Regions from separate parts of the Vibrio atlanticus genome, predicted to be linked through region 3. Evidence: predicted binding sites of a transcription regulator. Region 3 holds the regulator's gene; each other region holds the start of a gene.
What was found. Region 3 encodes PurR, which represses purine synthesis genes. Its sites were predicted from a motif close to TNANGNAAACGTTTNCNTNA; they were not measured.
Positions count from the first base shown of each region.

Region 1: a site for PurR is predicted at 2,732-2,751, ahead of OCV30_RS21060 (formate--tetrahydrofolate ligase). Genes of this name have one in related genera too.
Region 2: a site for PurR is predicted at 3,999-4,018, ahead of OCV30_RS04715 (NupC/NupG family nucleoside CNT transporter). Genes of this name have one in related genera too.

Region 1 is NZ_AP025461.1:1,192,523-1,203,273, reverse strand. It holds gene OCV30_RS21065 (sensor domain-containing diguanylate cyclase) at 1-712, opposite strand, end outside; gene OCV30_RS21060 (formate--tetrahydrofolate ligase) at 953-2,701, opposite strand; gene OCV30_RS21055 (inosine/guanosine kinase) at 2,996-4,300, opposite strand; gene OCV30_RS21050 (CreA family protein) at 4,444-4,920, opposite strand; gene OCV30_RS21045 (hypothetical protein) at 5,169-5,663, shown strand; gene OCV30_RS21040 (HD domain-containing phosphohydrolase) at 5,724-7,532, shown strand; gene OCV30_RS21035 (HAD-IA family hydrolase) at 7,741-8,469, shown strand; gene OCV30_RS21030 (methyl-accepting chemotaxis protein) at 8,925-10,349, opposite strand; gene OCV30_RS21025 (aromatic amino acid transport family protein) at 10,498-10,751, opposite strand, start outside.
Region 2 is NZ_AP025460.1:1,009,400-1,020,150, forward strand. It holds gene minD (septum site-determining protein MinD) at 1-526, opposite strand, end outside; gene minC (septum site-determining protein MinC) at 549-1,211, opposite strand; gene OCV30_RS04700 (YcgL domain-containing protein) at 1,431-1,721, shown strand; gene OCV30_RS04705 (lytic murein transglycosylase) at 1,752-2,750, shown strand; gene OCV30_RS04710 (LysR family transcriptional regulator) at 2,939-3,859, shown strand; gene OCV30_RS04715 (NupC/NupG family nucleoside CNT transporter) at 4,065-5,264, shown strand; gene OCV30_RS04720 (cation:proton antiporter) at 5,450-7,264, shown strand; gene folD (bifunctional methylenetetrahydrofolate dehydrogenase/methenyltetrahydrofolate cyclohydrolase FolD) at 7,436-8,293, opposite strand; tRNA gene OCV30_RS04730 (tRNA-Arg) at 8,505-8,581, shown strand; gene OCV30_RS04735 (GNAT family N-acetyltransferase) at 8,695-9,198, opposite strand; gene aroC (chorismate synthase) at 9,496-10,581, shown strand.
Region 3 is NZ_AP025460.1:1,256,344-1,267,094, reverse strand. It holds gene mukB (chromosome partition protein MukB) at 1-2,401, opposite strand, end outside; gene mukE (chromosome partition protein MukE) at 2,398-3,204, opposite strand; gene mukF (chromosome partition protein MukF) at 3,185-4,522, opposite strand; gene cmoM (tRNA uridine 5-oxyacetic acid(34) methyltransferase CmoM) at 4,647-5,432, opposite strand; gene elyC (envelope biogenesis factor ElyC) at 5,548-6,354, shown strand; gene torR (two-component system response regulator TorR) at 6,446-7,159, opposite strand; gene torD (molecular chaperone TorD) at 7,447-8,094, shown strand; gene purR (HTH-type transcriptional repressor PurR) at 8,413-9,417, shown strand; cyclic di-GMP riboswitch class I at 9,588-9,673, shown strand; gene OCV30_RS05760 (TfoX/Sxy family DNA transformation protein) at 9,801-10,391, shown strand; gene OCV30_RS05755 (TVP38/TMEM64 family protein) at 10,546-10,751, shown strand, end outside.

The sequences.
Region 1 (10,751 bases), on a different replicon from region 3:
ATGAATCCTCAGGGTCGGGACCCATGATGACATGACCAGTATTATTAAGGATGACCGGAACTGTCGCTGATGTACCTATCTGGTAATGTAAGCGATCATAGATCTCGCGCATATTTAGGTTAGCAATGAAATAGCCAATAATGTGCTCCCCTACAGTGACAGGCGTCATAATGCGAAGTGTCGGCGAAAAGGGGCGAACTAACTCTCCATTTTCAACTTCTAGATCAATGCCTGTAGCTTTAACTTCTCCAATCTCTAATTCTTGTAGCTTTTTGTAGTAATCGCGAGAGGATTTGTTTTGTAACTCGTGGTCTGGAGTGACACTTGCGTGGCCATCTTTATAGTTGACGCGGAATACTTCATTAGCGTCTAGATCTAGGAAACGCAGTTGAGAGTAGTATTGTTGCCCGTGTGCCAATACAACCCACAGATCCTGCAGTGCTTGTTTGTTAGTAACTGAAGGCTCGGAAATGGAACGAAGTAGGGTCTGTGAGGCGGCAATAGAGGGAACCGCGTTTGATATTTGCTCAACAATAATAGCGAGTTGATGGAAGCTGTATTCGATTTGGTTTTGATTAGACTGTTTGATGTTTAGCGCATACTGGGCTTCAACCCGTTCAAATTCAGAGTTTATATAGAGAGCAGGGACTAATCCTAGGACAAACAAGGTACATAGAAATTGGCTGATCAGTTTTTTTATACTCGTATTCATCACTGTCCTCGAAAAATCAGCGCAATACTATATATTTTGTAGGCCTATTAATGTGATCTTGACCCAAAACTTATAATCAGATGTGCATATTATTTCGTTTTTAATGAAATTTATTGCACTTGGGGTGTTAATTGAGCAATTAGGTATCAGAAACGAGACCTGTCCGCAAATATAATGGGGAGCATAGTACGGACAGGTTATTCTAGATAAAGCGGATTTTTAGCCTATGTCTGGTCGTAATTAACTTAAGCCAACGATGTTTCCTTTGCTATCAATGTCCAACGACATAAAAGCCGGTTTATCCGGTAGGCCTGGCATGGTCATTACATTGCCGCACAGCGCGTAAATAAAGCCAGCACCAGCACACAGTTTTAGCTCCCTAACGGGTACGTCAAACTGAGATGGTGCACCTTTTACGTGTGCTTCTGTCGAGATCGATAGTGGTGTTTTTGCTAAACAAACCGATAGGTCGTTATAGCCATGCAGTTTGAATTCGGCCAGTTGTTTTTTAGCCAGTGGAGATAGCGAGATACTTGCTGCGCCATAGCCAACTTCAGCGACGGCCATCAGTTTTTCTTCTAGGCTTTGCTTTGAGTGATACAACGGCTTAAATTCACTCTGTTTTTGGCAAGCTTTTACTACGGCGTGAGCCAATTTAGTCGCCCCTTCGCCACCCTGACCAAATGCTTCGCTTACTTCAACACTAACGCTTGGGTCGAAGTCGGTGATCATCTGTTTCAAAGCATCGAGCTCTTGAGCTGAATCTTGTGGAAATCGATTGATCGCAACAACGGTAGGCACTTGGTATTGCTTAACGCTGTTGATGTGCCATTTAAGGTTCTCAAACCCTGCAATAAGCGCGTCTTGGTCATCATTAAAGATTGAATCTGGTAGCGGAGTTCCTGGTCTCAAATCGTATAAACCTGAGTTGGCTTTTAGACCACGTAATGTTGCGACAATAACAGCACAATCTGGATTTTTTTTCGATGCTTTCACTTTGATGTTACATGCTTTCTCAAAACCCATATCTGAGCCGAAGCCACCTTCCGTCACGACAAAGTCACTTAGCTTTAACGCAACCTTATCGGCAATAATAGAAGAGTTACCGTGTGCGATGTTAGCGAATGGCCCCGCGTGGATTAGGGTAGGAACCCCTTCAAGGGTTTGCATCAATGTTGGCTCTATGGAGTCTTTCATTGTGACTGTCATAGCACCTGCTACGTTGAAGTCATCTGCAGTTAATGGCAAGCCTTGGTTGTTGTATGCGAGTACCACTCGTCCGATACGCTTTCTTAAATCTTGGAGGTCATCAGTGAGAGCAAGAATAGCCATCAGCTCTGAAGCGGCTGAGATGTCAAAGCCATCCTCGCGCTCAAAGCCATTAATTGTTTTGTCTGCTTCGTTCTTGCCAACCGTGATCATACGCAGTGCGCGGTCATTGTGGTCAAGTACACGTCGCCACACGATTCTGCGTGGGTCGATATCCAGAGCTTTTAAGCCTGAGCGAGCCTCAAAGGCTTCTAACCCTTCACGTTGCTCATGATACAAACGAGCGTCAATAGCGGCAGATGCGAGGTTATGAGCGACTGTTACGGCATGAATGTCGCCAGTCAGGTGAAGGTTCAATTGCTCCATTGGGGCAACTTGTGAATAGCCACCGCCGGCTGCACCACCTTTTACACCAAATACCGGGCCCATTGAAGGTTGGCGAATGCAGGCCATAGCGGATTGGTTAATCTTTGCTAGACCTTGTGCTAGTCCGATAGTGGTGACGGTTTTGCCCTCACCAAGAGGCGTCGGTGTGATGGCCGTAACCACGACTAATTTACCATCTTGTTGGCTAGCGAGGCGTTCAAGTGATGTGAGAGACACTTTAGATTTGTATTGCCCTAATGGCTGATGTTCGTTGTGGTGCAGGCCAGCTTGCTTGGCAACTTCACTGATGTTTTTAAGGGGAGTAGAGCGACAAATATCAATATCAGACAGCATATTTGATCCTTATATCAGAACCGAAAGGTGGTACGTAAACGTTTGCGTGGCGATAGTACTGTATAAATTTGCCAAGTAAAGGCAAACCACATCAATTATGTGCTGGAAGATAACAGATCTAAAGAGTCATTGCGCGAGATCAAATCTTAAACGAGAAAAATATTCGATCTGATTACCTTCAGCTGCCGTTATATTGGTGTTGAATACAAAAAGGGCTGCATATAGCAGCCCTTCAAGGAATGGGTAATCCAACTTGGCGTTAACCTCTAAGAGTTAACTACCTAATAGAGTCGCTTAACGATCCCAGTATGTTTCTTCTAAGCTATCTTCGCGTTCAGGTAGTGCACGAGAAAGGCGAGGAGAGTGCTGAGTCAACACTTCATAGCTTACACGGTTTGAGTACTTACAAATTTGAGACAGAGAAGAATACGTTAGACACGAGTGCTCGTGCTTTTCTGAGTTTGGTACATTCACGTGGTGGTAGCTGTTTGCTGCCATGTCGTGTAAAAGTGCAGAAAGTGCACCATCACCAGCACCATTGGTGTTTTTAATTTCGCGCGGGCCACCAAGATAAGGGCCAATGTGAGAGTAGACTTTTACCGGATCTTGACAGTCTTGCTTACGCATAGCACGGCTGAACTCGAATTTATTGAACTCAGGAATGTTACCCGGTAATAATGGCAGAGTGGTTTCGCGTTTCGCAGGCTCGTCAGTGTAGCCAGCCATGTATAAACCGATAGGGCCTGCAGTACAGAGAACGAGGTCAACCCACTCAAGTGCTTTGTTAGCAGCTAGAAGCGGATCTTTTTCACCCGTTAACGCTTCACCTTCGTCTTCGTTCATCGCGACGATGGTTACGTTTTCTTTCAGATATTCTTGCCACCATTCCGCATTACCTTCGATCACGTACTTAGTACCAAGTGTTAGTACTACAGGTACATTGTGCGCTTTCGCGTATTCGATCGCTTTTTGTACCGCTTTTGGCATCGGATCTTCAGGTTTACCACGCATTAGGTATGACGATACAACCAATGCTGATGCTTTCTCGAAAACTTTCTCAGGAATGCTTTCAGGGAGCAGTTGGTTCATGTGGCCTTCGTTGATTGCAAACGTACGCTCACCATCTTCAGAAATCAGGGTATAGCAACGGCCAATTGGTCCATCAACCGTTTGAAGGTGGTTTAGATTCATACGAGAAGAAGTGCGGCAAAGGTAACGATAACCAAATGAACCAACTTCAATCTTCTTAGACATAACGCCAAGCAATACAGATTTACTGTCTGCAAGTACAGAATAGTTGTGCAGTGTGTTGCCAATAGTATCACCAGGGTATTGATGCGTAATCAAACCGCGCTCAACTAGCTCTTCATACAGAGCATCTGCTTTACTTTCTTCTAATACCAGTGAGTGACCTTTACTCAGCTCGTATTTTTCAAGGAACGCGTTATCAACACGGGCTTCGATATCAACAATTGTTTGACCTACACCGACAATCGTTGCGCGGTGAAGCTTAGGCGTTTGTTGCATTTGGTTGACCAACGGATCACGTGCGTGAGTTGGAAAATAGTGCTTAGATTTACGCTGTCCAGGAAACTTCATATGAAAAATACAGTGAAAAAATTTTGCCGCATGATATCACATTTTGTTTCTGATTCTTTCATTTTTATTACATTTTGAATCACCTGTACGATGTCTGTACAGGTGACTCGGTTTACTTTTCGCTTTAGGTCATTTGCGTGAGACTATTCGGCAGGAACGAGTGTTGCTGGTTCAACGTAAGCTTCTGTCCCCCAAAGCGGAACGGTTGAAAGGCTATGCTTAAAGCTGCCTTCTGTTTCTTTGGTTGTGTAAGACAAGTAAAGCAGCGATTGGTTCTCAGCATCGTAGATACGACGAACTTTCATCGTTTTGAAGAAGATACTTTTCGATTGCTTGAATACCACTTCACCAGATTTACTCTTGTCAATTTTAGCGATCATTTCTGATGTGATTTCACCGGTTTGACGACAAGAGATAGAGCTATCGCTTGGATCAGAAAGGCTAAGGTTTGCTTCGATTGATGCGATATGACAAGTCACACCTGCGATTTTATCATCATCTAAAGAAGACATTTTGATATCCTTCATTGTGAAGAATCCAAGAGAGACGTCGCCAACCTCGTTGTCCGAACAGCCAGCCAACATTGTGATGATACCCGCTGCTATTAAGGCTTTTTTCATAAGAAGTCCTTTTTATTTATAGAGTTCTGTTTACTATAAGGATATTGAAAGCTTGAATACGAGTGTAGAGCTTTTCGTTAAGTTCTTAAAGGATGTTGTTGGATAATGGAAAATATGAAGCATTTAAAGTACTTGTTGGCCTTGGTCATGCTCTGTATGCTCTGTGCTTGTAGCTCGGCACCTCAGTCGAATATATGTCTTCCAAATAGCTGTGACATTTGGGGATACTAACCGTAGGTACTAAAAGAATGAATAACGAAATACCTGAAATTGTACAGAAGAAAAACCAATGGCTGTTTAGTCAACTCGATATTGCCTACCCCGCAAAAGAGAGCCTGCTAGGCCGAGAACTTTATCAAAGCAAACTCCCGTCCAAGACATACCAACTCCTCACCCAAGATCAAACACCTTCCCAAATTGATGAACTGCATAAAGTCGACTTCCATAAACTGACCGTACTTTTTTCACTTAACCAAGCCAGCGCTTACCAAGATGAAACCGAAAGGGCGTACATGTTAGAGTTTTTGAGTCAGATTATGTTATCTGACGAACATGTCTTATACATAGGGACTCAAAATGGTGATGTAGCAGCGAGCGCTATCGTTACAGAAGCGGAGGATTCTCTGCTAATCTCAGACGTTGTGGTTGGAAGTGGTCAAAGTATCAACGCTTTTGCTAAGCAGATCCTTGATTTTTGGGCACAAGATCATGCTTCTCGCGATAAAGTGTGGGTCGAGAACTAAAGGTTCTTTGAGAAAGCGTTAATCTAAGTAAAATACCCCGTCTTATTTAAAGGGTATTGTATGTACAAGCTATTGTTCTCAATCGCTGTATTGTGTGTTAGCGCTTATTCTTCACTCAGTTTTGCTAATGACTGGGATATCAAACGCATCCTAGTTTTACACTCATACGAACCTTCTTATCAGTGGACCGCTGACTTCCAAAAAGGGATAGACAGTGCGTTCAGCCAATCTCAAGCCGAAGTTAAACTCTCAATCGAGTATTTGGATTCAAAGCGCGTCCATAGCCCTGAGTACTACGATTCTATCGCAAACTACTTACGTACCAAATATGCAGATTATAAGTTTGATGGTGTAATCGCGACTGACGACAACGCGGCTAACTTCCTTGAATCTCTGCCTAGTTTGATCGATCGCTCCACACCTGTCGTTGCTGCCGGTATTAACGATTTCAGTACCGACATGTATTCGGTGTCTGATAGAGCAACCGTGCTTTATGAGAACGATCAGATAGACGTCAATATTGATCTAATTTCGAAGTTAAGACCTAACCTAAAAATACTGTATTTCATCAATGATTACAGTGTCACTTCTGAGTTAATTCGCAAAGAGATGAATCGCGTGATGACTGAGTTCCCTAATATCACATTGGTTGAAATACGCGATTTATCGTTAGTGCGTACCCGTCAGTTTTTGGAAGGTATCTCTGCTGATGACGCGGTTTTGCTCAGTCATTACAATACCGAATTGAATCGAGGCGTGTATCATACTTATCAAGAGGTTTCGGATACTTTGTCTAAAGCAAGTGCTGCTCCAGTGTTTGCTTTGTGGCAGTTCTATATTTCGGGAGATGTACTTGGTGGCTATGTGAATCACTCTCAAAGCATGGGTGAAGAGACGGTTAAGGCGCTCGATAAGTACCTACCTCTTGGTTTCGACGAACCTTTAACTCCAGGTGAGAACAAACGTTTTGTTTTCAATTATCCAGCGATGACAAATTTCGGTATCCGTGAGAGTGCGCTACCTGATGAGGCTGTATTCATTAATGAGCCTTCATCCTTTATTCGTAAAAACTTTCAGTTGCTATTGGGATTGTCGATGGTCATTGCAGGTTTGAGCCTGATTATTTTGATGCAATTTGTCACTCTACGCCAAAAGAAAGAACTGGCTAAAAAGAGCAAACGAATCTTAAAACTCCAGAAACAAACACTGAATATTCAAAAAGATATGATTCATGTTCTCGGAGAGGCGATTGAAACTCGCTCTGGCGAAACCGGTAATCACGTTAAACGTGTCGCCAAGTTGTCTGCGTTGCTTGCTAAGTATCGTGGCTTGAGCCATCGCGAGGTCGAGATGATAGAGATCATCAGTCCGATGCATGATGTGGGTAAGATTTCAGTCCCAGAATCAATCTTGGATAAACCAGGTAAATTGACCGAGCAAGAGTGGGAAGTGATGAAGCTTCACACAACGGCAGGCTATAACTTACTGAAGAGTGGAGCCGGTGATATTACCAATCTGGCTGCTATCATTGCCAACGAGCATCATGAACGTTGGGATGGGGCTGGATATCCTAATGGCAAAGTGGGTGACGAAATTCACTTGTTTGCCCGTATTACGGCCGTCGCGGATGTGTTTGATGCACTACTCAGTGCCCGTTGTTACAAAGAGCCGTGGCCATTAGAGATGGTTATCGATTTGTTCGAGAGAGAATGCGGCTGTCAGTTCGACCCTGAGCTTACTCAGTTACTACTGAGCCACTTACCCGAGTTTGTTGCTATCCGTGATTCGTATCCAGATACCATCACCGCTGAATGTCGCATTGAATTAACGGATAAACCTATTGTTATTGAAGAATTGGCCGTGAATTAACGGTTTATTGGCAAATAAAGTCGTGATTGGTGACGCTCAAAGTATATTAATTTAGTGAGTGCTGTTGCTTATGGTTAAGCATAAAGTGATCCACTGCATATTTCGCGTAGAGAAATAAGGGGCGATAGGTAAAGTGTTACCTTAATCATCACGCGTATTGAAAGAACACTATAGGATAAAACTTGAATTCAATGCGAGTGAGAGAGCTATGCGGTTAGAACAAACTAAATGTGTAATTTTCGATTGTGATGGAACACTCATCGATAGCGAGAAGCTGTGTTGCCAAGCCTTAGTGAATGTGTTTTCTGGCTTTGGGGCTAAGTTAAGCGTTAATGACTGCTATGTGCACTTTCAAGGTGGGAAGCTAGCTGACATCTTAATGGATACGCAAGCACGTTTAGGGCTATCTATCTCCATCGATACACTCGAGCCGCTTTATCGCACTGAATTAGAAGCCTTGTTCCAACGCCATTTAAAGCCGATGGATGGTGCTATTGAGCTTATTGAATTCCTCAAGCAACAAGACATTGAGTTTTGTATCGCTTCCAATGCGCCTAAATATCGAGTTGAATCCTCATTGGCAATGACAGGAATGCTCGACGACTTCAAAGGCAAAGTATTTTCAGCTTTTGATGCCAATAGCTGGAAACCGGAGCCCGACCTGATCATGTATACCGCAATGAATATGGGCTTTTTACCAAACGAATGTATTTATGTTGATGACACGGTGAAAGGCATTGAAGCAGGGGTTCGTGCGGGTATTCAATCTTTTAGATTGCGACCAACGTTTGAAGGTTCATTGAGTGATAATACCGAAGCCGACATAGCAGAGCTAGCGGCTCAGGATATTTACAGTTTGGAAGAAATATCGATTTGGATTAATGGCAAGCGCTGCTCAAGTGGTGGTATACCGCACTCTGGAGCTTTGGTGGGGTAAAGCCTAATTGAAGGCTGACTACTTTGCTTAATTGTGTTGTGTGGAAACCACATGCAGCACAAGTGAACTTCTCTCCACTTTCTGAAAGTAGATATTCGTCATGTTGGCATAAAGGGCATGTGATGTCGTCGGTGTATGGTGCATCTGTTTTATTCATTATGTGTCACCTGCAGCAAAAGGGTAAGCGAAAATAAGACCCGTTCAAATAGATTACCCCTAAGCTCGATTATTAGACAGTTTTGGCTCCTCTTAATCCCTCCTTTGCGACTTACTTCATGTTAATAACTGAGGAGTATGGTTTTACCATAGTTATTAATCAGCACCAATAAAAAAGGACTCTATATGAGTCCTTCTTAGGTTTGTTCTTAATTCTGAGCATTAAGCATTAAGCATTAAGTGCAAATAGTTGATAGTTGATAGTTGATAGTTATTTGCCAAGTGCCAAGTGCCAAGTGCTAAGTGCGGTATCTTGCCAAAGTTTGAGACAGAGAAACCGATGCTTCAGTCAGCTTAGATACGCCCTTTGAAGAGTTTTGAGCGACATCTTTGATTACGTCTGATTGGCCTCGTATATCATTAAGCTCAGCAGCGATGGTATTCGCTACGTTGCTTTGTTCATCAGCTGACGTTGCTATTTGTAGACTCATGTCAATTAGCGCTTGTGCGGAATCTGCAATCGAGTTTACGTCATCACCGATATGTGAAATGAGTTGGCTACTGGTTTGCGCTTGATCAACCGTTTGCACCGTGATCTTAGCAATATTTTGACTCTCTTGCTGTAAGCGTTCAATCATCGTTTGGATCTCAACTGTAGCGGATTGAGTTCTGCTAGCAAGCGTTCTCACTTCATCAGCAACAACGGCGAAACCACGACCTTGCTCACCCGCACGAGCTGCTTCAATCGCGGCATTTAGCGCAAGTAAGTTGGTTTGCTCTGAAATTGCGTTGATCGTGGTGATGACTTCGTTGATTTGGCTTGTATTTACATTCAAGCTCGTAACAGAAGACGAGGTTTGCTCAATCAAAGAAGAAAGGGTGGTTATCTCTGAGATTGCTTGCTGAACCATAGCATGGCTATCATTGATTTGTTGAGCATCTTGCTCTGCTTGCTCTGTAGAGCGCGCAGAGATATTAGATACTTCATTGGCTGATGCCGTCATTTGATCCATTGCCGTTGCAACAGAGTCTAGAGATGAATTCTGGCTCATAATCTGTGTTTCACTGCGCTTCATCTCTTTTTCGAAAGAAGCTGACGTTTCACTCAGTGTCGCTGCGTTTTGGTTTACGTTATTGACTAGTTCACTTAGCGTATCCATTGAACGGTCAAGGGCGCAACCAATCGTACCAAACTCATCTCGGCCCGGATGGAAGCCAAGGCGAGATGTTAAATCACCATCACCAATCTTTTGAGTGGTTGAGTAAAGAACCCAAAGTGCGCCACCTAGGAAGGTTGCAACCCAGTAACAGAAAAGACCAAAAGGCAAACACCATAAAAGACTGAGTAATAATGTGTACAGAGCTTGCTGCTTTTGGTTCTGTGTATCAGTAGTTGAAACGGTAAGAGAGTAGTAGTTGCCATCTTGTGCCAGTGCCGTAGCAGTCACCGAACCCGTGTTTGAAATAGTGGTTTCTTGAAGGCGTGTTTGTTGGCTAATAGAACGAACCGAAGCTGGGGAATCTGACGCTGATAAAATGCCTTGCAACTGATATTCAACCTGCTGTTTTGCACTCGCGTCAATTTGTTCCATATTGTTGACGTAGTTGAGGCCAGCGAGGCTTGCCACAGCGGCAAAAAAGATCAAGAAAATGACCCAAAACTTGTCGTTAATAGACATTTTAATAAACAGTTTGTCTATCGTTCTAAATTGTACTTCTTTCATAAAAACTCCACGGTAAATCCTTTACCGTGGACTCTAAATAACCGACCTCAATAAAAATGTGATTTCGATCGACTAATTATGAAAATTAATGATAGCAATATATCGTTCATGAGACATCAATCAAGTATTTTTGCTCTCGATGGGTTTATTAGCCTAATGATGGTAATAACCCTACTGAAATAAGGATTTGAATTGCAATGATAAACACGCCAACGCTACCCGCTAAAAACAGCGCTTTGCTTCCACCTAACACTTGGTAAGTTGATTCTGTAGCGTGAGGTTTTACTATTAAATCTGTGTAACGAACTTTGTATACCATTACTGTCGGCAGCAGAATTGCGAGCACTGAAAGTGCAATGGCAGCGTAACCCAAAGCCATGATAAAACCTTGTGGGTAGAACA
Region 2 (10,751 bases), 250 kb from region 3:
TTTTCACTGGTTCTAAGCCATCTTCTGAACGACGAGACTTAGAATCGAGAATACCGAGAATACGGTCTGAATCGCGTACAGAAGAAACTTCTGGGTTAGTTGTAACAATCGCTTCATCAGCAAAGTAAAGCGCCATCAGAGCGCCTTGCTCGATACCTGCAGGAGAATCACAGATGATGAAATCAAAGCCCATTTCATCTAGTTCATCAAATACACGACGAACACCATCTTTTGTTAGTGCATCTTTATCACGAGTTTGAGAAGCCGGAAGAATGAATAGATTCTCTGTGCGCTTGTCTTTGATCATCGCTTGGTTCAGTGTCGCTTCGCCATTGATAACATTAACGAAGTCGTACACAACACGACGCTCACAACCCATGATTAAATCTAGGTTACGCAGACCGATATCAAAGTCGATAACTGCGGTTTTCTTCCCTTTTAAAGCTAAGCCTGAGGCAATAGCTGCACTGGAGGTCGTTTTGCCTACCCCGCCTTTACCTGACGTTACAACGATAATGCGTGCCATTTTGTTTTCCTTTTTATTTCTCTTATATTGCGAGGACATCAACGTGTAATACATCGTTTGCCATACTGAACATGGTTTTCTTCTGCCAGTACTCGCTTTCAATTTGATCGCTGAGCCAGTAATTTCCAGCAATGGAAACCAGCTCGGCTTGTAAATCATTACAAATTATTTTTGCTTCAGTTTGACCACTCGCGCCTGCAATTGCACGACCGCGTAAAGTACCATGGATATGGATGCTGCCATCGGCTATGACTTCTGCGCCGGCACTCACATGGCTGAGGATCAATAGATCGCCATCTTTTGCATACACTTGCTGACCAGAACGAATAGGCGTTCTCACCACTTTTATCGGAGCCATCTTCGCTGGAGCTTGAGAAGGAGATTTACTGGCTGTCATCACTGCAAAACCAGCTCCTTTCGCTAGATTCTGCATACGTTTATCCGAACAACCAGCCACACCTACTGGGATCATGCCCGCTTGAGATATACCTTCTTTCAGATGCACAAAATCGATATCACCCGCGACTTTGCTAATATTGATAACAACAGGCGCAGCAGCGAAAAAAGTGGGAGCTTGGTTTACTTTTTCTTGAAGAAAAGACACCGCATTTTCGACTTGATCATCGGATAAGTGCAAAACAGATAGCGTAAAACTGCTACCTTTTAGATCTGGATTACTAGACATCGAAAACTACAGGACCTCAATAGCGGATTGGTACAATTTCTTTATCAATAAAATAAAGGGCGTTGCCTGAAACTTGGTTTATCATGTTATATTCCCAAACCAAGCACAGCAAGTAATCTTGTTGTCAAATGAACGTTTTGTTCCCAATATTTCCCTTAACATAAACTATTGATCTCGTAAGTGAGAGTTTTGTAGTCATAAACAATAAAAAGGTTTGTCATGCTGTGTTCTATATATAAAAGTTCAAAGAAAGAAGGAACATACCTTTATATCCCTAAGAAGGATGATTTCTCACAAGTTCCTGACGCATTGATGCAAATGTTTGGTAAACCTAGTTTTGTAATGGTAATTAAAATGGATGGCCGTAAACTGGCGCAAGTGAACATCGATAAAGTGAGAGAATCACTGAACACCGATGGTTTCTTTTTGCAGGTTCCGCCACCACCGGTTAATGAACTTGAACTTCATAAAGAGCGTAAAGCTCAGCAAAACGTTCAAGACGAAGAGTGATAGCTACCTTAATTCAGGGAGGAGTGATCGTTGAGTAAATTTTCGAAAACCATATTGGCTGTGTCGGCATTACTATTAGGTAATAGCCTGACGATTGGTTCCGTTCAGGCTGAAGAGCTGAGCTTTGAGCAATATGTAGAGAAACTAAAGCAACAAGGCCGTGCAGAAGGCATCTCTGAAACGATCATTGATCAGGCCTTTGATGGTGTGACGTTTAAGCCAAGAGCGGTGAAAGCCGATAAGAATCAACCTGAGAAAAAACTGACTCTGGATGAATACATTCCACGCGCGGTTCCAGATTGGAAAGTGAAGCAGGCGAGATCGCTTTATAAGAAGCATTATTCAGCGTTGAAGCGCATTGGTGATGAATATGGTGTTCAACCAAGATTCATTGTCGCGCTATGGGGTGTTGAGAGTAACTTTGGTAAGTTCACGGGTAACTACAGTGTTATTGATGCTCTCACGACTATGGCCTATGAAGGACGTAGAGAAGCCTTCTTCCGTAGCGAAGCGATGGCGGCGTTGAAGATTCTTGATCAAGGCCATATTGCACCACAAGAGATGAAAGGCTCTTGGGCTGGTGCGATGGGACAACCTCAGTTTATGCCAAGCTCATTCTTAGCTTATGCCGCTGACGGTAACGGCGATGGCAAGAAAGATATTTGGGGTACTGAAGAAGATGTATTTGCTTCAGCGGCGAATTATCTCAGCCAATCGGGTTGGGATGACAAATATACTTGGGGCCGTCAGGTTCACGTACCGTCGACTGTGTCTATTGAAATGCAAGGCCGAGGCGAAGACAAAGCGAAATACTTAAAAGAGTGGTCTGAACTCGGTATTAAGCGCTTTGACGATCGCCCACTACCAACGCTTGATGAAGATATTAAAGCTTGGCTAATTATGCCAGACGATGAAACTGGCCGTTCTTACCTCATTTACAACAACTACAATGTGTTAATGAAGTGGAATCGTTCTTACTACTTTGCGTTGGCAGTTAGCCACCTAGCAGACAGAATTAAGTTTGATTAATCGACCTAATTTGATTAATGGCCTTAATTTGGTTATTAGAACTAATTTGGTTAACAGATTTAGGTCGCTTTGAATAGCATTTGGCCTACCATAGGCAGAACGAACTAAAGGACTCTTCGGAGTCCTTTTTCTTTTATATTTCAGAGATTTTTAAAGGTGGCCTTGTGCTAACAGATAGAGCCGCACAGATGGTGATATTCCATGCGTTAATCAAGCATGAAGGCTTTACCAGTGCAGCAAAAAGTTTGAATGTTTCAGTGTCTCACATCAGTAAGCAAGTTGCTTTGCTCGAGGATTCGATAGGTATCAAGCTGGTGCAAAGAACCACACGCAGCCTGACACTAACTGAAGCAGGGGAAGTGTTCTATCAGCATTGTGAGCAGCTGTTCAATACGGTGAAAGCGGCTCAAATGGATATGGATAGCCAGCGTGACGACATTTCTGGAATATTCCGCATAGGCTTGTCTCAGTCATTTGGCACACTGCATATCATTCCAGCGATTGATCAGCTCAGACAGCTCTATCCGCAGCTGAGAATTGAAGTGCATTTGTTCGATTACAAAGTGGATATGATTGAGGAGCGCTTGGATCTTTGGATCACCAATAATGAAGACCTGCCAGAAGGTTATATTGCGCAGCGTTTAGCCGACAGCCAATTTGTGGTAGCCGCATCACCGGATTATCTGATTAAAGCTGGTACTCCTCATGTGCCATCTGATCTGATTGACCATAACTGTCTTATCTATCGCAGCCGTGAACGAGACTACACGTCATGGGCGTTTGATAACGGGCAAGAAAACCTCAGTGTCAAAGTGGCGGGCGATTACTCGGTGGATTTGGCTGAGGCGGTACGAGACGCAGCTGTATCTGGGTGGGGTGTTGCTTATTTGGCGACTTATTTAGTCAAAGAGGAGTTTAGAACAGGCAAGTTAATCCAAGTATTACCAGAATGGAGAGCCAGTCAGTTGATGCCATTTTACGCTGTGTATCCGAGTAGAAAGAACATGCCAAAGAAGCTTTCAGCAGTGATTGAGTTCATCAAACAGCATGTTGGTTCGCCGACGTATTGGGACAAAAACCTCAAAACTTGCGTTGAGCTGCATCGTTAATTGTTTCCTAATTCATAAATATAATTTCCATATGGAAAAAGTATGCTTTTTGAACAAGTTAATCCATTAAAATTCAATGCTTTAATCTAATCTTGGGCAAGTTGCTGATAATCCCAACATCACATTAACAACCGCACCTTGCCGCAAACGATTTCCTCTATACAATGCGTCGCCTTTCCTACCTACAACTTTTAGGTTGACGCATATGGCTTCCCTACTTGGAATTATCACTATTTTAGTAGCCGCTTGGTTACTATCTACGGACAGAAAAAATATCCCGCTAAGAACTGTCTCTTTGGCTTTCTTACTGCAAATCTCATTCGCGCTATTGGTTCTTTATGTGCCAATGGGTAAAGAAGCGCTGAATGCAGCTACTGGTGCGGTGTCTAGCTTGATCAACTACGGTCAAGAGGGGATTAACTTCCTATTCGGTGGCCTAACGAATAACGGATTTGTTTTCGCTATTAACGTTCTCGGCATCATTATCTTTTTCTCTGCATTGATTTCAGGTTTGTATCACATCGGCTTTATGCCAAAGGTGATCAACATAATCGGCGGTGCTTTGCAGAAGTTTCTAGGCACAGGTCGTGCGGAGTCACTGTCTGCAACGGCAAACATTTTTGTTGGCATGATCGAAGCGCCATTGGTGGTTAAGCCTTACCTAAAACATATGACGGACTCACAACTGTTTGCTGTGATGGTATGTGGTTTGGCTTCTGTTGCTGGCGGCACGCTAGTGGGTTATGCATCGCTGGGTGTTGACCTAAACTATCTGATCGCTGCGGCATTCATGTCGGCACCAGCTGGTCTATTGATGGCTAAAATCTTAGTACCAGGCAGCCCAGAGGATGTTCAAGAAAATATTGAGTCTGGTGTAGAGATTCCACGAGCAACAAACGTAGTTGAGGCAATGGCAGATGGGGCTATGTCTGGACTTCGTATTGCCGTTGCGGTGGGTGCGACACTTCTAGCCTTTATCAGTGTGATTGCGATGCTGAATGGTTTGTTAGGTATTGTTGGTGGCTGGTTTGGCGTAAACCTAAGCTTCGAACTTATCCTAGGTTATGTGTTCGCACCCGTTGCATGGCTGATCGGTGTACCGTGGTCTGAGGCTGTTGTTGCAGGCTCGCTGATCGGTAACAAAATCGTTGTGAACGAGTTTGTGGCTTTCATCCAGTTAATGGACGTGAAAGACGCACTGAGTGAGCACTCAAAAGCGATCGTTACTTTTGCACTATGTGGTTTTGCCAACATCTCTACGATGGCCATTCTGATTGGTGGTTTGGGTAGCTTAGTTCCAGAGCGTCGTTCTTTCATCTCACAATATGGCTTCAAAGCGATTTGTGCGGGTGTGCTTGCCAACTTAATGAGCGCTGCGATCGCTGGCGTGGTGCTTTCTCTGTAGATAGATGATAAGTACAGAGTGGATGAGTCAGTCACTTTATTTCCCCTATAGTAAAGTGACTGATTAATCACACTAATATTCGGTTAGCATGAAAAAGAGAGCCTATAGTTTAATGACATAGGCTTTCTTGTTTCAGCAAATAGGTTTGTATCACAAGGTGTGGTACGAATTTTTTAGGGGCACAAATGGATTTGTCGATTACTTCTTCTTTGGCATTAATTGGACTGCTGTCTTTAACGTGTCAATTGTTAGGCTGGCGCTTACGTCTTCCTGCTATTCTTCCTCTTCTTATTGTCGGCCTACTTTTAGGTCCCGGTCTTAACATCCTTAATCCCGATGCCATTTTTGGTGACGTGCTATTTCCGCTGATTTCATTAGGTGTCGCTATTATTCTGTTTGAAGGTGCATTGACCCTGAATTTCAAAGAAATCAGAGGCCATGGTCGCATGGTGACACACCTCGTGAGTTTCGGCATGCTGATTACTTGGGCGTGTATCGTGGTGGGTGCTTATTACTTTGTGGACTTCAGTTGGCCATTAGCCGCTCTGTTTGCTGCCTTAGTGGTGGTGACGGGTCCAACCGTTATTGTTCCCATGCTGCGCAGCATTCAGCCCAAATCTTCGTTAGGCAGCATCTTGCGCTGGGAAGGGATAGTGATTGATCCGATTGGCGCTCTGTTTGCCGTTCTCGTTTACGAATACATTGTTTCTTCAGCCGATCCTACAAGCCATGTACTGTCGGCTTTGGGGCTGACTCTAGCCATCGGTTTAGGCTTAGGGTTCATCGGTGGCTATTTGATTGCCAAGATGCTGAAAGGGCATTGGGTTCCGCATTATTTGCGTAACGTGGCAGTCCTAACGTTGATGTTGGCGGCGTTCTCTTTTTCTAATGATCTGAGTGAAGAGTCTGGCCTATTAACCGTGACCATCATGGGTATCTGGCTCGCCAACGTGAAAGGCTTGGATCTTGAAGATATTATTGAGTTCAAAGAGACCTTAACCGTGTTACTCATTTCTGCCTTGTTTATCTTACTGGCGAGTAGACTTGATTCTGGGACTTTCCTTTCGATAGGTTGGGGCGGTATTGGCTTATTAGCGGTCGTCATGCTGGTGGCTCGTCCTTTGAGCGTGTGGATCAGCGGGATCGGCACGGATCTTACTTCAGCAGATAAATGGTTTTTGAGCTGGATGGCACCTCGCGGGATCGTTGCTGCCGCAGTTTCTTCTCTGTTTGCTATCAAACTTCAAGAGAAGCAATTGATTGAAGGGGCTGATCTACTGGTGCCAATGGTGTTCTTGGTCATCATCGGTACGGTTGTGATTCAAAGCCTTACCGCAAGTTGGTGGGCGAGAAGGTTGGGTGTGACTCAAGAGAAAGCGCAAGGGGTTATCTTCTTTGGTGCGACTCATTTTTCACGCCAGTTTGCCAAAGTGCTGGCGACACACAACATCAACAGTGTGCTTGCTGATACAAACTGGGAGAGCATTCGCTTAGCGCGTATGGATAATCTGAATGTTTATTTTGGTAACCCAGCCTCAAATCACGCAGAAAATAATCTGGAATTGGATGGGATAGGGCGCGCGATGATCGTCTCGCCTTATCGTCAAACCAACCCATTAGTCAGTATGCATTATCAAGATGAGTTTGGTGAAAACAAGGTGTTTGAGCTTGAATCGACAGAAACTAAACACGAAAGGCATTCAGTGAGTCGAGATGGTAACAGAAGCCTGTTTTCGGAAGGAATTACCTATTCCAAGCTTAATTCCTTGATGGCTCAAGGCAGCCAAATTAAGAGCACGGGATTGACCGATGCGTTTGACCTTAATGAGTTTAACGCGCTGTATCCTAAAGCGATTCCACTCGGTGTGATGACTGGTGGTGATTTCCGTTTAGTAACACAAGGTTCTGATTTGGAAAAACTCATATCAACGGAGTGTGCGATCATTAGTTTATTGCCGCCTTCTGAACAGACGGAAAAAGTCGAGATACCAGATAAGTAGCAACGAGCACTGCATCAGAAGCGAATTGCCTGATTCAAAAACGAATAGCTAAGTATCAAAAAAGCCGCAACGTTCATCACGTTGCGGCTTTCTAATTCTGCTCTAGCTTGTTTTACTCTAGGGCGAGGCAATTCATGCCAACGGTATTACTATCGAAGCTGTCATTGCGGACTATTTCGAGTGAAACTGCTCACAAGCGATCATTGTGTTCTCAATTAGGCTTGCTACAGTCATTGGACCAACACCACCCGGAACTGGTGTGATGAAGCTTGCGCTCTCTTTCGCGACATCGTATTCAACGTCGCCAACGAGTTTGCCAGATTCCAAACGGTTGATGCCTACATCGACCACAACAGCACCTTTCTTAATCCAAGCACCAGGAATGAAGTTAGGCTTACCAACTGCTACAACAACAACATCTGCTTGACGTACATGACCCTCAAGGTCTTTGGTGAAGCGGTGACATGTTGTCGTTGTACAACCGGCTAGAAGAAGCTCTAACGTCATTGGGCGACCTACGATGTTTGATGCGCCAACCACAACCGCGTGTTTGCCACGTAAGTCGATGTTATAACGGTCAAGCAGCGTAATGATGCCTTTAGGCGTACAAGAGCGAAGCTTAGGCATACGCTGAGCCAAACGACCTACGTTGTATGGGTGGAAGCCATCAACGTCTTTTTCCGGCGTGATGCGCTCAAGAACTTGAGTGCTATCAATACCAGCTGGTAGGGGAAGTTGAACAAGAATACCGTCAATCTCCGGGTCTTCGTTCAGTTGGTCTACCAGTGTTAATAATTCGTCTTCTGTAGCAGTGGCTGGCAAGTCGTAAGATTTAGATACGAAGCCAACTTCTTCACATGCTTTACGTTTACTTCCTACGTAAACCTGAGAAGCAGGGTCTTCACCCACTAAAACAACCGCTAGGCCCGGAGCGCGTAATCCAGCTTGAGTGCGAGCTTTTACACGAGCCGCAACTTCAGAGCGAACCGTTTGAGAAATTAGCTTTCCATCAATATTTTGAGCAGTCATGAATTTCCTTAGTATTGATATTCAAGTTAGTGGCTGATGTTTTTGGCGCATTATTCCAGAAAATCTTTTTGATTACCATCAAGCAAACGTTTGCTTTGTTCTATTTTCCAACACTTATAATTCTATTGCACTTTTTTTACTCACTTGGATCAGAATGTTACATAAAGCCGTTGCTTTACTGATTCGAATTCGTATAATCCTTCCCTGTAGCGCGCCCTTAGCTCAGCTGGATAGAGCACCTCCCTTCTAAGGAGGTGGTCGAAGGTTCGAATCCTTCAGGGCGTACCACTATTTAAAGAAACCCGATAACTCTCTGAGTTGTCGGGTTTTTTGCATTTCAGAACGACTTAATCGATCAAAACCATGTTTTGTATTTCGATGCCTCTGTCTTTTGTCTTTTGCTAAACGGCCACTAGCTGTGGGGTATATCTAAGACCTAACATACTGCACCCATCTTCCAAATAACCGTCGGTGACAACGTTGAATCCGAATTTACCATAGTAGTCTTTGAGATGTGCTTGTGCCGAAATAAAAATTGAACAGTCAGGGTACGCCTCGCGGGTTGCATCAAAGCTTACTTGCATCAGCTGATTACCAATCTGTTTACCTCGATAATCCTTTGCTACGATCACTCGCCCGATACAAACATCATCTGCATCAGAATCGAGCAGAGGGAGAACATCTACGGGGTATCCAAGCTTCTGAGCCATAATTCGACTGTAAGCTACTAGTTGCCCGTTCTCATAACCCATGACGTGATAGGTTTCTGGATGGCTATCTTTGCCGTCTAGATCACTATAGGGTGTGTTCATATCGACGATAAAAATATCGACTCTTTGCTGTAAGAAATCATAGAGCTCTTGAACTGACAGCTCCGAAAACTTTTTAACTCTCCACTCGATCATCACTTTTCTCCTTATTATTTTGGGCTACAACATAGATAGTATTCAAACCGAGTTCATTAACCTTTGTTAACTGGCCATGAAACTATTCAAAATCACCACTTTAAAGCACCACTCATTTCCCCTCGTTATTCATTTCATTCGGCTCATGTAATAGAAAGTTAAAATTGTTGGTTTTTTGGGGTTTACATCATTTGGTAATAAAGCCAATATGAATTCACGAAGAATAGACAAGTAAAGCTGTTAACCCGTAGGTTTAGGAATCAAACCTTCTGCTCAATGGCTGATTTAGAGGAAGTAATGGCAGGAAACAGTATCGGACAACATTTCCGCGTGACTACGTTCGGAGAAAGTCACGGTATCGCACTAGGATGTATCGTAGATGGGTGCCCACCAGGATTAGAAATTACCGAAGCAGACCTTCAAAGAGATTTGGATCGTCGTCGCCCAGGTACTTCTCGTTATACAACGGCTCGCCGTGAAGCGGATGAAGTAAAAATCTTATCAGGTGTATTTGAAGGCCAAACTACGGGTACTTCTATTGGTCTATTGATTGAAAATACAGACCAACGCTCTAAAGACTATTCCGAAATTAAAGACAAGTTCCGCCCTGGCCACGCTGATTATACCTACCATCAAAAGTACGGTGTGCGTGATTACCGAGGTGGTGGTCGCTCTTCTGCTCGTGAAACGGCAATGCGTGTTGCGGCAGGTGCGATTGCGAAGAAATACCTTAAGCAAGAATTTGGTGTTGAAATCCAAGCTTATCTTTCTCAAATGGGTGGTATCTCAATTGATAAAGTGGATTGGAACGAGATCGAAAACAACGCTTTCTTCTGTCCTGATGCCGACAAAGTACCTGAATTTGACCAACTGATTCGTGATTTGCTAAAAGAAGGCAACTCGATCGGTGCGAAGATTCAAGTAGTTGCGACTAAAGTGCCTGTAGGCCTTGGTGAGCCAATCTTTGATCGTCTAGATGCAGACATCGCGCACGCTCTAATGAGCATCAATGCGGTGAAAGGTGTTGAGATTGGTGATGGCTTCGATGTGGTTAATCAACGCGGCAGTGAACACCGTGATCCATTAACTCCAGAAGGCTTCAGCAGCAACCATGCTGGCGGTATCTTAGGTGGTATTTCTACTGGCCAAGATATTGTGGCAAGTATTGCACTTAAGCCAACATCAAGTATTACCGTTCCTGGTGACACTATCACCAAAGACGGTGAAGCAACGCAGCTAATTACTAAAGGTCGTCACGATCCATGTGTTGGTATCCGTGCGGTGCCTATTGCTGAAGCGATGCTGGCTATCGTGTTGCTTGATCACTTACTACGTCACCGTGGTCAAAACTTTGGTGTGACAACAGAAACGCCAAAAATCTAGTTCTGCTTCGTTTTATTCAGAACAGATTTGAAACTGATTTGAGAGAAATCAAAAAGGGTTGCTTCGTAATGAAGCAACCCTTTTTATATTCTGCGTCATTGAGAATATATTATACCAATCACAGTAAGTAAGTGATCAAAAATAGCGCAGGGAAAAGGCTTGAGAACAAG
Region 3 (10,751 bases):
TTTCAACGACTACATCACGCTCTTCACGCAGTTTCTCAAGGCGTTGTTCACGAGCTGCACGACCAAACAGTGGAATCTCAGGGAAGCGAGAGTAACGCATTTGACGATCGTTCAGTTGAACACACACCGCACCTTCAAGCTCATCGGCATTGAATGAGCTGTCATCAAACGCATCTACATCACCTTCTAGGATGTAAAGATCTTCTGGACAATCATCAAGATCCACCAGCTTCTCTTTAATGCCATCAAGGTCCGAAACCACAATTGCGTGACGAGCCGGGCCGTACATCGCACTGAAGTACGGCGCATCGCCAATCGTGATGTCATCGTAGATCTCAGAAAGCAGCACGCCACCAAGCGTATCCGCTAGACCTTTCAGGCGAGGATCGTTAGAACCACCTGGAGAAGCTAAGCGTTCAATCTCTTGCTCAAGTTCAGCTCGGCGCGTAGCCAACTGATCTTTTGCTACCGCTTGAGATTTCTCGTCTTCAAGCACTTGCTGCATTTGAGTCATTACTGCTTGGCTATCTTCTAGCTCAGCTTCTGTTTGATCTCTTAGGGCTTCAAGTGCATCGTTCGCCGTGATCCACGCTGGAGCAATGGACTCAAGTTTTTGAATCTCTTGGTCTTGGTTTTGTTGCACACGACGTTGCTCACTCTTCGCTTCACGCAGCTCTTCTTGAGCATACTCAAGAGACTCGATCTGCATTGCATGGCGTTCACGTTCTTCATCGAAAACCGCTTCATCAGTCAGCGAGATGTTGTGTTGCTTTTGGTATTCAGTCGCAAGCTCTTTTGCTTGACGCTGCTGTGCTACATCACGAGCCATATCGCGGTGCTGTGCACGCCACTGCTGTTCGTTTTCAACAACGTGTTTTGCGTTACGGCCTTTCTCTAACGCTTGTTTAGCGCTGTGAGAGGCATCTTTACGCTCAACATCACCAACAATGCTTTTAACAAGAGACAGCGCTTTGTCGAATTGTGCAGAGGCAGCAGAAGACATGTCTAGCTTATGTTTAGTCGACAGTAGCGTTTGAGTGCTTGATTCTTCTTGTGCTTTTAGCTCAGAAACCAAAGTTAATGCGCTTTCTGCGGTAATAGAGTCGTCACCCAGCAACTGCTTGGTTTTTTCTAACGCTTGAACTGCTTGTTGGTATTGAAGTGCACGAGTCTGCTGAACATCCAACGCTTGTTGGTAGTCAGCAAGCTGAGTTTTCAGGCTATCCACTTCTTCTTCAGTAATGGTTGCCTGTTCTTCAGCAAGAAGTACTCGTTCTTGAGCTTCTTCAACCACCATCATCTGCTCTTCTAGACGCTCATTAAGCTCTTCTAGATCTTCGCTATAGCGAGCAATTTTCTCTTGCTGACGAAGTGCAGTTTGAACCAATTGAAGATGATCCGACGCCGCTTGATAGTCTTGCTCTAGTGCCGATTCTTGATCGACCAACAACTCAAGCTCTTCTTGAACGCGGTTCAACAAGTTGTTTTGATCAAGCAAGGTTTCGCGAGAACCAAACAGTTCACCACGGAACTTCATGGTTTGATCAAGCTTGTTACGACGATCGTTGGCATGGCGCATGTAATCTGCTGCCACGTAGTTCGTAGATTCAGTGATCAAGTGCTTGAACAGGTCACGATCCGACTGAGTCGTTTTGATCGCTTCTAGCGTCATGCGGTTTTCGCGCAGTGCTGATTCCATATCTTGGAATGCTTTCTTCACACCGCCATTTTGCGGTAGAAGGTAATCACGCAGAGAACGTGTAATCGCACTTGAGATACCGCCGTAAAGTGATGCTTCAATCAAACGGTAGAACTTAGAACGGTCACTGCTGTTACGCAGTTTCTTAGGAACAACACCGTACTCAAACATCTGTGAGTGGTAATCAACAATCGAAGAGAAAGCTTTAAAGTACGCCCCTTCATATTGCGCTACCGCTGCTTTCACGTCGTTCAGTTGACACACACGAGCGTGGCTGTTTGAAACGTTCTGAATCAATACATCCGTTGGCTTCACATGGCTTGGAAGGCCTTGGATTACAAACGGTTTGATGTCGACCTTCTTATCACGACCCGCAACTTGCTGCAGTTTTACTGCAAACAATAGGCGTTGATTACGAGAGTTCACAACATCTAGCGCGGCATAACATGCACCCGGCTGAAGCTTACCGTAAAGGCCTTTATCGCGTGATGACTGTGAGCTACCCGCTTCCGTTGTGTTACGGAAATGCAGAAGGCTTTGGTCAGGAATAAGTGCAGTGATGAATGCCGCCATTGTGGTCGACTTACCCGCACCGTTACCGCCAGAAAGCGTTGTAACCAATCCATCGATATCAAAAGTACGCGCAAAGAAGCCGTTCCAGTTGATCATGGTTAATGATTGATACTTACCTCTTTCAATCATGCTTCACCTTCTACTTTTGTTTGTTCGCCATCGTTTGACTCAAGGTCAAAGCCGGCTTGATCGTTAAAAATATCTTGTTGACCGTTTTCGTCTACGTCTAAATCTATTTCTGATACGGCTTCTGCTTGTTCTTCATTCAACAAGCTACCTTGGTTAGGCTCTTGAGTATGAACAACAGCTTCGCCATCACGAATAAGACGTAATTGTGCTTCTTTCATATCATCGCCAACACGAACGTCCGCACCAAAACGGAACACCGCTTCGCTGATACGGAATTTACCTGTTTCACCAATTACGATCAGCATGCCGATACGACGTAAACGGCGTAAAGAAGTACGTACTTTTTCAAACAGCTTTTCTTTGTCTAAGTCAGAACCAGACGCACGGTTGGTTGCTAGCTTCATGAGTTTTTTCTCATCCGCTAACGACATCAGTTCATCAAATAACTCTTGATTGGTGAAGATGCCTTCATGAGCCAAACGCTCTGGGCTTAGGTATAAGAAACACAATACTTTGCCAACCAGCATGTCGAGCTCAGACAACACACTACGACCAATTAAAGACGTAGAACGCGGGCGCAGATAGAAGAAACCTTCAGGCGCTTTTACCAGTTCCGTATTGTAGCGTTGATAAAAATGCTGAAGCTCAACTTCAAAATCAGAAAGCAACGCATGGTTATCGAGGTCTTCTGTTGAAACATGCTTGCCTGAACGCAACATGCTATCTAGCGCAGGAAACAATGGGTTCGCTATCGCTTTTACCAGTTTCTCTGGCATGTAATCATCAGTACTTGTTAATGACATTTGCTTGTACCTTTGCACCGAAATCGTTGATTGCCTGCCAATCTGGCTGAATAGCCTGATAGTCAGACTCTGAGTAACCTAAGCGAACGGCTTGGTCGACAACAATTCTGGCTAAATCAAAATGGTGTGTGCGAGGGTGCGCTGCGAGGTAATCACGCAGCACAAGGCCAAGATCAATTGGCGCACCTTGCTGTTTGTGAGCTTTCAACATATCTGCGATTCGTTCTGAAAGTAGATCGTTCACTTGCTCAAATTCTTCGTATTCTACGTCGATTGGGGCTTGCCCCATCACTTCGTCATCACGGAGCACAAGTGCTTCATCGCGAAGATCCGTGAGTTTTTCTGCGTCTGCGTAGGTCAATAACCAAGGCGCATCAAAGTAGTCAGTGACTGACTGACGCAAGCGTTGGCTAAAGGCACGGTTTTTATCCATATCGATCGCGGTACGGATAAATTTATGCACGTGGCGATCGTAGCCGATCCACAAATCAATCGCTTGTTGGCCCCAACTAGTGATTCGGTCTAGCTTCATTTGCAAACCAAATAGGGTTTCGCCAACGAACTCGAGCTCATCGTCACCATAAACAATTTCTTGAATATCAAGAATCTGGGTTTGCAGTTCATCACCCGCCGCTTGCAAGGTGTCTTGCAACTCTTTTAGCGTGGCTGAGGTTTCTGATAGCAAAGACTCACAGTTGTTGATTGCTTCTCGCCAATCTTTATTTAACAGATCCGCAATTTGCTGCTTGACGGTTTGTTGCTGTTCATCCATAACCCGCTGGTTGAGATCGATCTGATCAAAAATTTCGCCAACAGAATACTTGAGCACGCCGTAAACATTCTTTCTCCAATGCCCTGGAGTTCCACCTTTCTGGGCGGCTTCAATGGCTTTTGCCATTTCATCGGCAACCATAGAAAGCTGGATAGACAGTTTTAATTTAGAAAACTGGCGGTGACGTAAGTAATAATCTGAGATACCAATCGCCAATGGCGATAAGCGATAAATGCTTGCACCATCTGTGATTTCGCTGGTAAAGCGGCTGATCAACTTCTGTTTAACCAACTCATTGATAGCGTTGTTGGCACGAAACGCAGACGCTTCGCCAGTATCTTCAAACAGTCGAGTGACAATAGTGAATGCATCGTGCAGTTCACCCTCGCCCAACTCTTCATCGAACCTTTCATTGCTTAGTACGGCGATAGCAATCAAAAATGCTAAGCGCTCTGGTGGCAAGTTTAATGAAAAATCATGCTGCTTGACCCAGCCCACCAACTCATCAATTGGCTGCTCTTCGGCAGTTTGAGTCATTTCACTCATTGTGGTTCCTGTTACTGTTGTTCGTCATATCGAACGTATTAGATATGACGCCTATTTCTTTATGACGCGGCTTCTTACGATGGCATAGCGCATGTTGTGGCTTCTTTTACCACATTCACCGCTGTTATTGCGCAGGTTTTTGAGCCCAAACGTGAATATAACGGCCTAGCGACAGATATGGCTCTTGGCGACATAGCTGTTTCTCTAGTTCCAACACATCTTCAAATTGGTAATCGCCCATGTACTCCATATTACCTATGTAGTCACTGAAAGAGCGAATACCTGATTTACCACAGATATCTAGACCAGCGTCTTCTATCCATTGATAAACCTCTTCAGGCTTCAAGCCTTTTTGTGGTTGCAGCTTAAACCTTTTTCGATGTGGCATCCCATTCAATACATGAGGAATGTTGCCACAAATCACATTTTTCAGGACTAAACCATGGTGGTTGTAAAACATTATCGAGGCAATACCACCGGGTTTTACTTGTTCCAACAATAAATCAAGTGCCTGTTTAGGGTCTGCTAACCATTCCATTACGGCATGAAACATCACAAAATCGACTTTCTCTTCGAGATGCTCTGCCACTTTTTGTACCGGTGAATGAATAAATCGATATTGATCGAGCAAACCCGCTTCGCTGATACTTTCTTCTGCGAGCTTCAACATTTCAGAAGAGAGGTCGCACAAAGAAACGTTGTGGCCTAGTGTCGCAATTTTTTGTGACATCTGTGCAAGTCCACCACCGGCATCAAGCACATGCAACGGCGAAGCGGATTGCTCAAACTTGCTCAAAGCTTGTTCTAAATCTTCCCATACGATGCACTGACGGATCTCTCCTTTGTCAGAGCCGTATATGTTTTTTGCAAATTTGTGGGCAATATCGTCGAAATTACGGTCTTCAGTCACGGCTACTTGAGTTATTATGTCCTATCGTGCCTGCTATTCTGTCACAGGAATTTCAGGAATAAAGAGGCGATGTCTCTTTTTACTACTAAGTGATGTTTTTTCGGACTATTCGGATATGTTTGAGCTGAAAAAAGTAGTGTCTTCGTTACTGATGCCACTGCCAGCAATGTTAATTCTCGCTTTTCTGGGTTTAGCCCTAGTGATGTTTACTGCAAAAAGGAAGACAGGTTGCCTAATTACCCTTTCAGCCCTCTGTGGTATTTTCCTAATCGCTTTCCAGCCTGTTTCTAGTCAACTTTTAATGCCAATGGAAAGGCAACACACCGCTTTTTTACCTATCGATGATACCGTCGATTACATTATGGTTCTTGGAAGTGGTCACGTTGTTGATGACCAAATCCCACCAACATCAGAACTTAGCCGCACCGGTCTGATGCGCTTAAGTGAAGGGATTCGTATCTTACGTCTTTACCCTGGAGCTAAACTCATTTTGTCTGGTTATGGCGCAGGCACTGAGGTGAGCAACGCAAAAATGATGGCTAAAGTAGCGCTAGCACTCGGCGTGGCAAAACCCGATATCATTCTGCTTGAAACTGCGAAAGATACGTGGGAAGAAGCTCGCCAAGCCGCTGCATTTGTTAAGAATAAGAAAATGGTGCTCGTGACATCAGCTAGCCATATGACTCGCGCCCTTAATGAATTCAATGCCGCGGGCATGAAACCATTACCAGCACCAACCAACTACCTTGCACAAGAAGGCATTGTTGAACCATGGAATAAGTATATGCCTAAGGCTATCTATCTCGAGCAGACTGAGCGCTATTGGCATGAGACGATGGGATTGGTTTGGCAAAGCTTGCGAGATTGGCTAGACACAAGTAATGACCCTGTCGAGAGCAGTACTCCGATAATAAACAATTAAAAAGTTCAGTAACAAAAAAACCGAGGCATCATTGATGTCTCGGTTTTTTTACGTTCAAGTATCGTTACTGAAACCAGCTTTCCACGGAAAATTAGTCACCAGCAAACATGTAACCTTCACCGTGAACCGTCACAAAAATTTGTGGGTTCTTAGGGTCAAACTCCATTTTTGCACGCATACGACGGATTAACACGTCGATAGTGCGGTCATTCGGCGCGTCTACTCGATGGCTGATCATATTCAAAATACGTTCACGGCTTAATACTTGGTTAGGGTAAGAAGAGAGTGCAACCAATAGTTCATATTCAGCTTTGGTCAATTTCACCGGCTCGCTGTTCTTGCTTAACGCACGGCGAGGTATATCAAACGTCCATTCACCAAAACGAACCACAGATTCGTCTTCTGTTTGTTCTACCGCAACCGCTGCAGTTTTACGAGCAGCCGAAATACGCCACAAGAGGTTTTTAACTCGAACCAACAACTCGCGAAGTTCGAAGGGTTTAGTAACGTAATCGTCTGCGCCCATTTCAAGGCCAACGATCTTGTCAATGCTATCCGTGCGTCCAGTAACTAAAATTATTCCAATGTCTGATTGACTGCGTAATTCGCGAGTTAGCATCAATCCATCTTCGCCTGGCAAGTTGATGTCTAACATAATGAGGTCAACGTTATTTTCTTCTAACATTTTTCTCATTTGAGCCCCGCTTTCAGCTTCGCTCACTGTGTAACCTTCGTTCTGGAAATATCCAACCAGTTTACTGCGGGTTACCACATCATCTTCTACGACTAATACGTGATAGCTCATCTACACCACTTTTCTTATTTAATAGTTTCAGTGACCATTCTATTCATAACTCGTAACAATTCTAGTACTACAGAAGATAAAAGCCAGAAACATGATTTTTTTTTGATACAAGACAATCTTAAACCTTGCTATTTGTCTCCCATCGCAATTCAATATAGGCATTACTACTAACGAGTAACTTTGCGTTTCGCAAATAACCTTGTTATTCAGCCTTGGTGTGCCTATACCCAAATCACTCGACGATGCTAGGTATACACACACCACAAGACTAAATCAGGATCTAAGAAATGAAAGATACGAAAGCATTCAACGAACAACGAGCAGAAATATACTGGTGGCTATCAAGCTTGTTCGCTAAAGAGCTCACTCAAGAAGAACTCGATCACTACCACTCTGTTGAAATTCGTTCTTTCCTAACTGGTTTAGGTGAAAATGAAACACTAAAGCCGGCGATTGATAGCTTAGTGGATGCGCTAAACCGTCTACAAACACGTGAAGATGCTCAATTAGAATTGTCTGCTGACTTCTGTGACTTATTCTTAAAGACTGATAAACATGGCGCACTTCCTTACGCTTCTATGTATATCGGCCAGACTGGCCTTTTGAACGATAAGCCAGCAAAAGATATGGAAGAGATCATGGCTAAACACAACTTAGTGGTTAACCAAGACCTAAAAGAGCCAGCTGACCACATTGCTATCGAACTCGATTTCCTAGGTAATCTAATCATTCGTTCGAACGAAACTGAACTTGAAGAAGAACTAGAGAAATCCTTCGCTGTTCAACAGCAATTTATCGAACAGCAACTGCTTACTTGGGTACCAAAGTTCAACGTTAAATGTCATGACATTGACACATTCGGTTTCTACGCTTCAGTCTCATCTCTGCTATTGGCATTCTGTAAATTAGACACTCAATACCTAGCGGGCGAATAAGCTTTTTTTGACGACTCGATAAATAAATTCAATAGAATTGTGACCATTCACCCGGATTTCTGGGTGAATTTTATTGCGAGTAATTTCTAGTCAGTCTAAAATTGTGACCGCAAACGATAAAATATGAAACATTCACGAAATGCTACACTTATTGAAGTTCAGAGCATTTCGGTGTTAAGACAAGCCGCTCAATAGCGGTTTTTTGTTTTTTAGCACTTTAGTACCCAAAGAGCCCTACAAATTTAAGCTCTTAGTTAGGTAGCTTAACGGCTACTTCATTCCGTACTTTGGGAAAGTAGCTTCTAATAGGATAAAAACATGGCCACTATAAAAGATGTCGCACGCTTAGCCGGCGTATCAACAACAACCGTTTCTCACGTAATCAACAAAACTCGCTTTGTTGCTGAAGCGACTCAAGAAAAAGTAAACAAAGCCGTAGACGAACTGAACTATGCGCCAAGTGCCGTTGCTCGTAGTTTGAAGTGCAATACAACACGCACCATCGGTATGCTAGTGACTCAATCAACTAACCTATTCTTCTCTGAAGTTATCGATGGTGTTGAGAGCTACTGCTACCGTCAAGGTTACACTTTGATCTTGTGCAATACGGGCGGTATCTACGAAAAGCAACGTGACTACATTCGAATGCTTGCAGAGAAACGTGTAGATGGCATCTTAGTTATGTGTTCTGACCTGACTGAAGAACTAAGAGAGATGTTAGACCGTCACGCAGACATCCCTAAAGTTATCATGGACTGGGGCCCTGAAAGCTCTCAGGCTGATAAGATCATCGATAACTCTGAAGAAGGTGGCTACCTAGCAACCAAATACCTCATTGAGCGCGGTCACTCCAAGATTGCATGTTTAAGTGGCCACTTAGACAAAGCAGCGTGTGTTGAACGCATCTCAGGTTACAAGCGCGCACTCAATGAAGCGAAGATTACTGCCGATGAAAATATGATCATCGAAGGCAACTTTGAATGTGACACAGCTGTGATTGCTGCTGACCAAATCATTGAGATGAAAGATCGTCCTACCGCAGTATTCTGTTTTAACGACACGATGGCATTAGGACTGATGAGTCGATTACAAGAAAAAGGCATTCGTATTCCTGAAGATATCTCAGTGATCGGTTACGACAACATAGAATTGGCTGAATACTTCTCTCCACCGTTAACGACGGTTCACCAACCTAAGCGCCGTGTTGGTAAAAATGCATTCGAAATACTACTAGAGCGTATAAAAGACAAAGACCACGAGAAACGCGTCTTCGAAATGCACCCTGAAATTGTTGAGCGAAGTACAGTTAAAACGTTAAATTAATTGATGTAATGAGTTTAGTTTAATCAAGCGCACCTTTAGGTGCGTTTTTTTTTTCAACAAACAAAGTGCACTTGCATGCATAATTCAAAGATCATTAATTGAAGCAACATCACATTTTGAAATAAGAAGTGTGAGCCTAATTCAACAAAAACTTTATTCTAATAACCCAGTCACGCACAGGGCAAACCACTTGAAAAAGTGGGACGCAAAGCTTCCGGCCTAAACCACTCGTTGGTATGGTAGCGGGGTTACCGATGGCAAAATGCAGTAACTACTAATACTTTAGTAATTTACAGCCTATTGACAATTTAATTGCAACATTTTGCTAATCTCTCGGACCTGCTTATTTGGTGGCGTAGTTCAAATACACCGAGATAAATAACATGGATAAACCGATACTAAAGGACTCAATGAAATTATTTGAGCCCCTAGGAAAAATTAAGTCACGCTCAATGTTTGGTGGATTCGGGCTTTTTGCTGATGACACTATGTTTGCCCTGGTTGTGAATGACCAGTTGCATATACGAGCTGACAAATGCACAACGCAACAATTCGAACAACAAGGATTTCAACCGTACGTCTACAAAAAACGTGGTTTTCCTGTCGTTACTAAATATTTCGCTTTACCTGAAGGCTTATGGCAAGACCAAGAGAAAATCTTGCAGCTTGCGACTACGTCTTTAGGTTTTGCTAAAGAAGAGAAAGCTGAACAATCTTCTGCTAAACCAACTCGACTCAAAGATCTGCCTAACCTTCGACTCGCCACCGAGCGGATGTTGAAAAAGGCAGGGATCGATTCTGTAGAACGTTTATATGAATCTGGCTCTGTAAACGCATTTAACGCCATCAAAGAATCGCACGCGTCTTCTGTCAGTATTGAACTGTTATGGGCGCTAGAAGGCGCGATCAATGGTACACATTGGTCTGTTATACCGCAGCAACGTCGTGAAGAGCTTATCAATCACGTCAATTAACATTGTCAGTGCAAACTATCTAGATAACTAAGCCGCATTTTTGCGGCTTTTTTTATATCTGGTGAAAGTTATTCTATGCTTTGCCTGTCTATCTATACTAATCGTATACATTGAAAAACTAATGGTATGCATTGAAAATTTAGAGGAAGTATCAATGAGTAAAAAAATGATATTGGGTATTGTGTTGGTCATAACCATCATCTTGTTAGGCGTCAATTTCGGCCAGTACTTAACGCTTGAAAATGCAAAAGCCCAGCAAGCTGTTTTGAATGACTACATCGAGAGCAATTTCATTGCCGCTGCCGCTATCTACTTTGTCGCGTATGTCATGATTACGGCTTTCTCAATTCCTGGCGCCGC